2 regions of the Pseudomonas sp. LBUM1641 genome follow, and region 2 is predicted to be linked to the other one. Evidence: riboswitches for the same ligand, from Rfam matches in the RefSeq annotation. Region 2 holds a riboswitch; the other holds the start of a gene.
What was found. A riboswitch is a leader RNA that binds a small molecule or an ion and turns the genes downstream of it on or off. The one in region 2 is predicted to bind manganese.
Positions count from the first base shown of each region.

Region 1: another riboswitch for manganese. It lies ahead of mntP (manganese efflux pump MntP); the one in region 2 lies ahead of ACA046_RS27500 (TMEM165/GDT1 family protein).

Region 1 is NZ_CP166815.1:2,784,947-2,789,361, forward strand. Features, by position in the region: gene ACA046_RS12785 (NAD(P)-dependent alcohol dehydrogenase) at 1-761, shown strand, start outside; gene mntP (manganese efflux pump MntP) at 906-1,469, opposite strand; yybP-ykoY riboswitch at 1,480-1,647, opposite strand; gene ACA046_RS12795 (oligopeptide/dipeptide ABC transporter ATP-binding protein) at 1,688-2,638, opposite strand; gene ACA046_RS12800 (ABC transporter ATP-binding protein) at 2,635-3,630, opposite strand; gene ddpC (D,D-dipeptide ABC transporter permease) at 3,627-4,415, opposite strand, start outside.
Region 2 is NZ_CP166815.1:5,984,017-5,988,431, forward strand. Features, by position in the region: gene ACA046_RS27490 (2-hydroxyacid dehydrogenase) at 10-975, shown strand; gene ACA046_RS27495 (methyltransferase) at 1,006-2,004, shown strand; yybP-ykoY riboswitch at 2,055-2,176, shown strand; gene ACA046_RS27500 (TMEM165/GDT1 family protein) at 2,264-2,848, shown strand; gene ACA046_RS27505 (M48 family metallopeptidase) at 2,892-3,710, opposite strand.

The sequences.
Region 1 (4,415 bases), 3.2 Mb from region 2:
GCGAAGAGCAGTACTGCGAAAACGGCTTCACCGGCACCTACAACGGCCCGGTGTTTGGTGGCGAAAATACGTTCGGCGGCTACTCGGACACTATCGTGGTGAAGGAGAAGTTCGTCCTGCGCATCTCCCATGACGAGAGCAACCTGGCGGCGGTCGCGCCGCTGCTGTGTGCAGGCATCACCACCTACTCACCACTGCACCACTGGAACGTCGGGCCGGGCAAGCGCGTTGGCGTCGTCGGCCTGGGTGGCCTGGGGCATATGGCGGTGAAAATCGCCCACGCCATGGGCGCCTACGTCGTGCTGTTCACCACCTCGCCGAACAAGCGCGAAGACGGCCTGCGCCTGGGCGCCGACGAAGTAGTGGTGTCGAAGAACCAGGATGAAATGGCCAAGGTTGCCAACTCCCTGGACTTCATCCTCAACACCGTGGCTGCGTCTCACAACCTCGATGCCTTCCTCAACCTGCTCAAGCGCGACGGCACCATGACCCTGGTGGGTGCCCCGGACAGCCCGCACCCGTCGCCGACCGTGTTCAACCTGATCTTCAAGCGCCGCAGCCTGGCCGGATCGTTGATCGGCGGCATCCAGGAAACCCAGGACATGCTGGATTTCTGCGCCAAGCACGGGATTGTCTCGGACATCGAGATGATCGACATCCAGAGCATCAATGAAGCCTACGAGCGGATGCTCAAGGGCGATGTGAAGTATCGGTTTGTGATCGATATCGAGAGCTTGAAGAAAGAAACGCACGCGGCCTGATTAATCGCCGCAGAACCCCTGTGGGAGCGGGCTTGTGTGGGAGCGGGCTTGCTCGCGAAGGCGGTGTGTCAGTCGCTCAATATGCTGGCTGAACCACCGCCTTCGCGAGCAAGCCCGCTCCCACATTTTGATCTTCGCTATTGTCTAGACCGACAGGTGCTCATACAAAATCGTCGCACCCACCAGCATCAGCACCACGCCGCCGACCATCTCGGCGCGCTTGCCCACCACGGTCCCCAACACCCGGCCGAGCATCATGCCGATGGTCACCATGGTCATCGTCGCAAAACCAATAGCCGCTGCCGCCACCAGGATATTCACGTCAACAAACGCCAGGCCCACACCGACCGCCAGTGCATCAATGCTGGTGGCAAATGCGGTCACGGCAAGAATCATGAACGAGTGCTGGCTCGGTTTCTCTTCCTCTGGATCATCGGCTTTCATGCCGTTGTAGATCATGTGCAGGCCGAGGCCGACCAGCAAGGTAAAGGCGATCCAATGGTCCCAGTCCTCCACCCAGCGAGTGGCAGCCTGGCCAATAGCCCAGCCAATAATCGGCGTGATGGCTTCGATCACACCAAAGATCAGGCCGGCCCGCAGGGCTTCGGTCAAACGCGGTTTGTGCAGGCTGGAACCTTTGCCGATAGCCGCCGCAAAGGCGTCCGTGGACATGGCAAGGGCGAGAAGGATGAGGGAAATGGGGTTCACGGTAAGACTTCCAGTCGGGCTATATGAGTCAACGACACAACCACACGCCCGACTTCAGGCATGGATGTGTCGCTGGTCTCACCAACCAAAATGGTGTTCGCACCACGGCATGTTGCCGAGAATGTTGATACGAACGCTTCGAGAATCCGAAGCAGGCTACTCCCCAACGAGGTGGCGGATCATAGCCTTGGCTACATGAAAATTTTGTTAACCGTGCCTCACGGATGTTCCAGATGACACCGCACCTGCTGACTCATCCCACCGGTCAACCGCTGCGGCCGCTCGCACCCTTGGGTGCGGCGCGGGCAGCGATCAAGGAAAAAGCACCCGCCCGGCAACACCCGGTTCCCCGGCAACTCGGTGGGCGCACTGACATACGCATCATCCAGCGCCACCCCCAGCTTGGGCACCGCCTCCAGCAGCAGTTGGGTATACGGATGCTTCGGTTGCTCCAGCACTTGCTCGGCACACCCCAGTTCCACAATCTGCCCCAGGTACATCACCGCCACCCGGTCGGCCATGTGCCGCACCACGGACACGTTGTGGGAGATCAGGATGTAGGTCAGCCCCAGTCGGCGTTGCAGCTCTGCCAGCAGGTTGAGGATTTGCGCCTGGACCGAGATGTCCAGGGCCGAGGTCGGCTCGTCCAGTACCAGGATGCTCGGATTGGAGGCGAGCGCGCGGGCGATGGCGATGCGTTGGCGCTGGCCACCGGAAAACTGGTGCGGGTAGCGGTCCAGGTATTCGGCGCGGATGCCCACTTGGGCGGCGACCTTGGCAGCGATGGTGCGCATTTCACCCTTGGGCGTATCGCCGAGGGCAAACAGCGGCTCGGTGATGATTTTCCAGATGGGCAGGCGCGGGTCGAGGGACGATTGCGGATCCTGGAACACGATCTGCACATGGCGGTGACGTTCCCGGGCGCTTTCGTAGACCCAGTCGACTTCGCCGTCGCTGGGCTTGACCAGGCCCATCAACAGTTGGGCGAGGGTGCTTTTACCACAGCCGGATTCGCCGACAATCCCCAGGGTTTCCCCGCGGCGAACCTGCAAGTCGATGCCGTTCAGGGCGTGGGCATAACCGCGCGGGCGGCCCAGCCAGTCGGTTTTCACCGGGAACTTGACCCGTACATCCCGCAGGGCCAGCAGTGAATCTTGAGGCACTGTCATTGCACCGACTCCCCGGCAGTCAGCCAGCACGCGCTTTTGCGGGTGCCGGCAGGGTTGATCAGATCCAGACGCGGGCGCTCGATGCACTGGCTCATGGCCTGGGGGCAGCGTTCGCGAAAGGTGCAGCCTGAGGGCAGGGCGGCGAGGTTGGGCACCTGGCCGGGGATGGTCAGCAGGTCGTCGCCAGGTTTCACCTGTTCCGGCAAACCGCTGAGCAAGCCTTGGGTGTAGGGATGGCGCGGGTCGCTCATCACTTGGGCGGTCGGGCCTTCTTCCACCACCGCGCCGGTGTACATCACGTAGACCCGGTCGCAGAACTGCGAGACCACCGCCATGTCGTGGGTAATCAGCAAAATCGCGGTGCCGCGTGCCCGGGCTTTTTCCCGCAGGAGCAACAGCACCTGGCGTTGCACGGTGACGTCGAGGGCGGTGGTGGGTTCATCGGCGATCAGCAACTGTGGGTCGCAGGAAAACGCCAGGGCGATCATCACCCGCTGGCGCATGCCGCCGGAGAGTTCGAAAGGGTAACTGTCGAGCACTTGCTTGGGGTCGGCGATGTGCATGTCCCGCAGCAGGGCGATGGCCTTGGCGCGGGCGGCGGCTTTGCTCAGGCGCTGGTGGTGGATGATCACGTCGAGCATCTGTCGGCCAATGCGCCGGGTCGGGTTCAGCGCGGTCATCGGCTCCTGGAAGATCATCGCCGCGTCCCGTCCGCGGATCTGCAACAGCTCTTTTTCGCTGGCGCCGAGCATGTCGCGGCCAAGCATCTGCAAGCTGCCGGCGGTGATCCGGTAACTGCGTTCCGGCAGCAGGCGCAGGCTGAGCATGGCGGTCACGGATTTACCGGAGCCGGACTCACCCACCACGCCGACCACTTCGCCGGGGTTGACGTGTAACGACACGCCGTTGAGTGCTTGGACGTTGTTGCGGTAAGCCGGGAACTCCAGGCTCAGGTTATCGATGGCAAGGACTGCCGGACTGGACATGGTCATTTCCCCTGTTGCCGTGGGTCGAGCAGGTCACGAACACCGTCACCCAGCAGGTTGAAACCGGTCGCGGTGACCAGGATCGCCAGCCCCGGAAAGGTCGAGTACCACCAGTTGTCGAGAATGAAATTGCGCCCGGTGGCAACCATCGCGCCCCATTCGGCGGTGGGCTGTTGTGCACCCAGGCCGATGAAACCCAGGGCCGAGGCCATCAGGATCGCGCTGCCGATGTCCAGGCTCAGCTGCACCAGCAACGGCGGCATGGCGTTGCGGCCCACGTGCCACGACACGATGTGCCAGCGCCCGGCGCCGAAGGTCTGGGACGCCTTGACGTAGCCCATCTGGCGAATGCTCAGGGCTTGGCCGCGGGCCAGGCGCACGTAGAACGGAATACGCACCACGGTGATCGCCAGCATCGCGTTGAACAGGCTCGGGCCCAGGGCTGCGGCCAGGGCCATGATCAGCACCAGGGACGGCACCGACAGCATGATGTCCATCAGGCGCATGATCAGGCTGTCGAAACGCCCGCCGATAATCCCCGACAGGCAACCCAGCAAGCCGCCCACCAGGCAGGATGAAAACGCCACGAACAGGCCGACGCCCACCGACTGGCGGCTGCCGTACAGCACCCGGCTGAACAGGTCGCGGCCGACTTCATCAGTGCCGAACCAATGCTCGGCGGAAGGTTCGGCCAGGCGTTGGGCCAGGTTCAAAGCGTTGGGATCATGGCTGGCCAACCACGGGGCGAAGGCCATGCAGATCAGCACGATCAAGGTGATGGTCAGGCCGGC
Region 2 (4,415 bases):
GTACAGTTGATAATGAACAATCGCCGCGCCGTCTTCCTTGATCACCCTTCCCTGGACCTCGGGGACCTGGACCTCAGCGGGTTGCGGGCACTCTTCAGCGAGCTGAGCCTGCACCAGCAGACCACACCCGAAAACATTATCGAACGCCTGCAAGGCGCGCAGGTGGCCATCAGCAACAAGATCGCGCTGAATGCCGAGACCCTGGCGGCCTGCCCCGAGCTGAAGCTGATCCTGGTGACCGCCACCGGCACCAACAACGTCGACTTGGTCGCCGCCCGCGCCCACGGCGTTACCGTAAGCAATTGCCAGGGTTACGGCACGCCGTCGGTGGCGCAGCATACGATCATGCTGCTGCTCAATCTTGTGACGCGCCTGAACGACTATCAGCGGGATGTACAGGCGGGGCTCTGGCAGAAAGCCAAGCAGTTCTGCCTGCTGGACCATCCGATCGTCGAGCTGGAAGGCAAAACCCTCGGCCTGCTGGGCCATGGTGAGTTGGGCGGCGCCGTTGCGCGCCTGGCTGAAGCCTTTGGCATGCGCGTGATCCTGGGTGCGATTCCAGGCCGTCCGGCTCGTGCCGATCGCGTGCCGCTGGACGAACTGCTGGCGCAGGTCGACGCGCTGACCCTGCACTGCCCGCTCAACGAGCACACCCGTGACTTTATCGGTGCCCGCGAACTCGCCTTGCTCAAGCCTGGCGCCTTCATCGTCAACACCGCCCGCGGTGGCCTGATCAATGAACAAGCCTTGGCCGATGCCCTGCGCAGCGGTCATCTGGGCGGCGCGGCGACTGACGTGTTGAGTGTCGAACCCCCGGTCAACGGCAACCCGCTGCTGGCCGGCGACATCCCGCGCTTGATCGTCACCCCGCACAACGCCTGGGGCAGTCGAGAAGCCCGGCAGCGAATCGTCGGCCAATTGATCGAAAACACTCAGGGCTTTTTCAGCGGCGCCCCGCTGCGCGTCGTCAGTTGATAAACTGCGCCCCTTTTCAAGGAGCAGACCATGGATCCGCGCAGTGAAGTACTGCTTCGCCAGGCCGAACTTTTTCAAGGCGACGTGCTGCTGGTGGGCTTGCCCGCCGACGACCTGCTGGGCCGCCTGCCCAATGCCCATGGCTGGAGCTGGCATGCCGGCGACCAGGCCGCACTGGACGCGCGTTTTGCCGAGCGCAGCCAGTTCGGCGTGAACGTGCCCGAGCGTTCGTTCGACACGGCGGTGGTGTTCCTGCCCAAGTCCAAGGACCTCACCGATTACCTGCTCAATGCCGTAGCGGCGCGTTTGCCCGGCAAAGAGTTGTACCTGGTCGGGGAAAAGAAAGGCGGTATCGAAAGTGCGGCCAAGCAACTGAACCCGTTCGGCAAACCGCGCAAGCTCGACAATGCGCGGCACTGCCAACTGTGGCTGGTCACGGTGGCCAATGCCCCCGAGCCGGTTGAGCTGGAAAGCCTGGCACAGGTGTTCGAGGTGCCGCTGGCTGAAGGGCCGCTCAGGGTGGTGAGCCTGCCGGGCGTATTCAGTCACGGTCGCCTGGACCGCGGCACTGCGCTGTTGCTGGAACATCTGGACAAGTTGCCAAGCGGCCACTTGCTGGATTTCGGTTGTGGGGCTGGCGTGCTTGGGGCTGCAGTCAAACGTCGCTATCCGCATAACACGGTGACGATGCTCGACGTGGATGCCTTTGCTGCCGCCAGCAGTCGCCTCACCTTGGCAGCCAACGGCCTGGAAGCCGAGGTGTTGACCGGTGATGGCATCGACGCAGCACCGATGAATCTGAACACGATTTTGAGCAACCCGCCGTTCCATGTCGGGGTGCACACCGATTATTTCGCCACCGAGAACTTGCTGCGAAAAGCGGCCAAACATCTGGCAAAAGGCGGCGAACTTCGACTGGTAGCGAATAGCTTCCTGAAGTATCAGCCGCTGATCGAAGAGCATCTTGGGGTGTGCGCAATCAAGGCAGAAGGCCAGGGTTTTCGCATTTACCGTGCCAAGCGCGGCTGAAATCTTTTTCCAAAAGAAGGCTTGCCGAATGGATTTTGCCTAGGCAGAATCCGCTCCGTCCTAGGGGAGTAGTCTCCCACGAGCGCCACGCTCGTCCGGCATACGTCAACATACTTGGTCAACAGGCCATGGCGTATGCGACCCAGGAGTCCGCACAGACGGACCGGGGTTTGACAAGACCTATGACACGAACACCTTACCCGGGGCGGGAAGGCTGTACGTGTCATAGCCGTGTCGACCCGCCCCTGGAACTTACCTGATGCTGGATTCCCTGCTTGTCCCTACCGCAATCGTTGCCTTGGCCGAAATTGGCGACAAGACGCAACTGCTCGCGCTCATTCTCGCTGCACGCTTTCGCAAACCCTGGCCGATCATCGCCGGCATCGTCGCCGCGACCCTGGCCAACCATGCGGCCGCCGGTGCCGTGGGGGCCTGGTTCGGGAGTTTCTTCTCGGATGCGGTGTTGCACTGGATCCTCGCGGCGAGCTTCTGTGCCACCGCGCTCTGGACCCTGGTGCCCGACAAGCTCGACGATGATGAAGCCAGTACGTCCCGCAAGTTCGGGCCATTCCTGACCACGCTGATCGCGTTCTTCCTCGCGGAAATCGGCGACAAGACCCAGATCGCTACCGTGATGCTCGCGGCGCAATACCCGGAACTGTGGCTGGTGATTATCGGCACGACCCTGGGCATGTTGATTGCCAACGTACCGGTGGTGCTGGCGGGGAATTTCGCGGCGGACAAATTGCCGCTGACGCTGATTCGTCGACTGGCGGCTACGGCGTTTTTCATCCTGGCCATTGTTGCGGTGTACAAGGCCATGCAGAGCAGTGGCTGGATCTAGGTAAGTCAGGTCATTCCCACACACGGTGTGGGAATGATCATTCTCAGGATTTTTTGGCCTGCTGATACAACGGCATCACCTTCGGAATCGCCGCCTGCAACGAGGCGATCCGGCTGTCGGAGGCCGGGTGAGTGCTCATGAACTCAGGTGGCGAGCCTTCCGAGGCCTTGGCCATTTTGTTCCACAGGGTAATCGCCGCGTTCGGGTTGTAACCGGCACGCGCCGACAACTCCAGGCCAATCAGGTCCGCTTCGTTTTCATTGCTGCGGCTGTTGGGCAAGGTCATGCCGTAGTTGGCCACGGTATCGGCCAGCGCCAGGCTGTCCTGACCCAGGCCGAACAAAGCACCGGCTCCCTGCTTCGCCATTTCGATACCGTAAGCCTTGGACATGGCTTCGCGACCGTGCTCACGCAAGGCGTGGGCAATTTCATGGCCCATCACGGCGGCGAGTTCGTCGTCGGTCAGCTTGAGATTGTCGATCAACGCGCTGTAGACAAAGATCTTGCCGCCAGGCCCGCAGTTGGCGTTCATCTCGTCACTTTTGATCAGGTTCACTTCCCACTTCCACTGCGCCGCATCTGGGCGGAAAGTGGGCGCCTGGGCGATCAAGCGGTTGGCTATTGCCTGCACGCGCTTGGCGTTGGCACTGGTCTTGTCCACCAGCCCTTTGCCACTGGCTTCACCCAGGGTCTGCTGGTACGACTGCGCATACATCTGGTCGACTTCCTGGCTCGACAACATGCTGAACATGTACTGCTTGCGCTCAACCCCCACGGCGCCGCCGCTGGTGGTGTTGACCGACTGACAACCCGCGAGCAATACCGCCGCGCCCAACGCACATACCGCTACTGTCTTTTTCATCAACCTGCTCCCTGGAAACATGGCGCGTATCGTAGTCGGCCAATTGTATCGACGCCAGATACAACAGACGTGTAGCCACCTGATTTCAGACATATCCCACACTGACGCAAAACATTCATAACCGCTGGCGACCATTCAATTTGCGACATTCGCCGATACGGCACTCATGTCTCCCCCGCTCGTGGCCGATATAAACAAGCAGCCAATCAACCCTGCGCTCGGAGCCGTCATGAAGTTCAAGTCGATTCAATTTTCTGTCGCGGCACTGGCCGGGGCCATTGTGCTGAGCGTGGTAGCGGTGCTGGTGCTGTACGCCTTGTTCGCCGGCGCCCGCACCCAGGAGATGGTGCAGGAACGCACCCAAGGGCAATTCGAACAGATTATCGAACAGCGCCTGACCGCACTGGCGCGAACCCAGGCGACGCTGATCCAGCGTGAACTGGAAGCGCCGCTGGTGACCGCCAAGGGCCTGGCCACCACCAACGCCCTGATGGGCATGAAGGACGCCAGTGGCAGCCCACAACTGGCCATCTCCCGCGAGCAACTGATCAACCTGATCCACGAAACCGTGGTGCGCAACCCGAAGATCGTCGGCGCCTATATCGGCTGGGAAGCCAACTCCATCGACCACAACGACGCCGCCTACGTGAACAGCCCGGTGGTCGGCATCGAAACCAACGGCCGCTTCCTGCCCTGGTGGTTCCG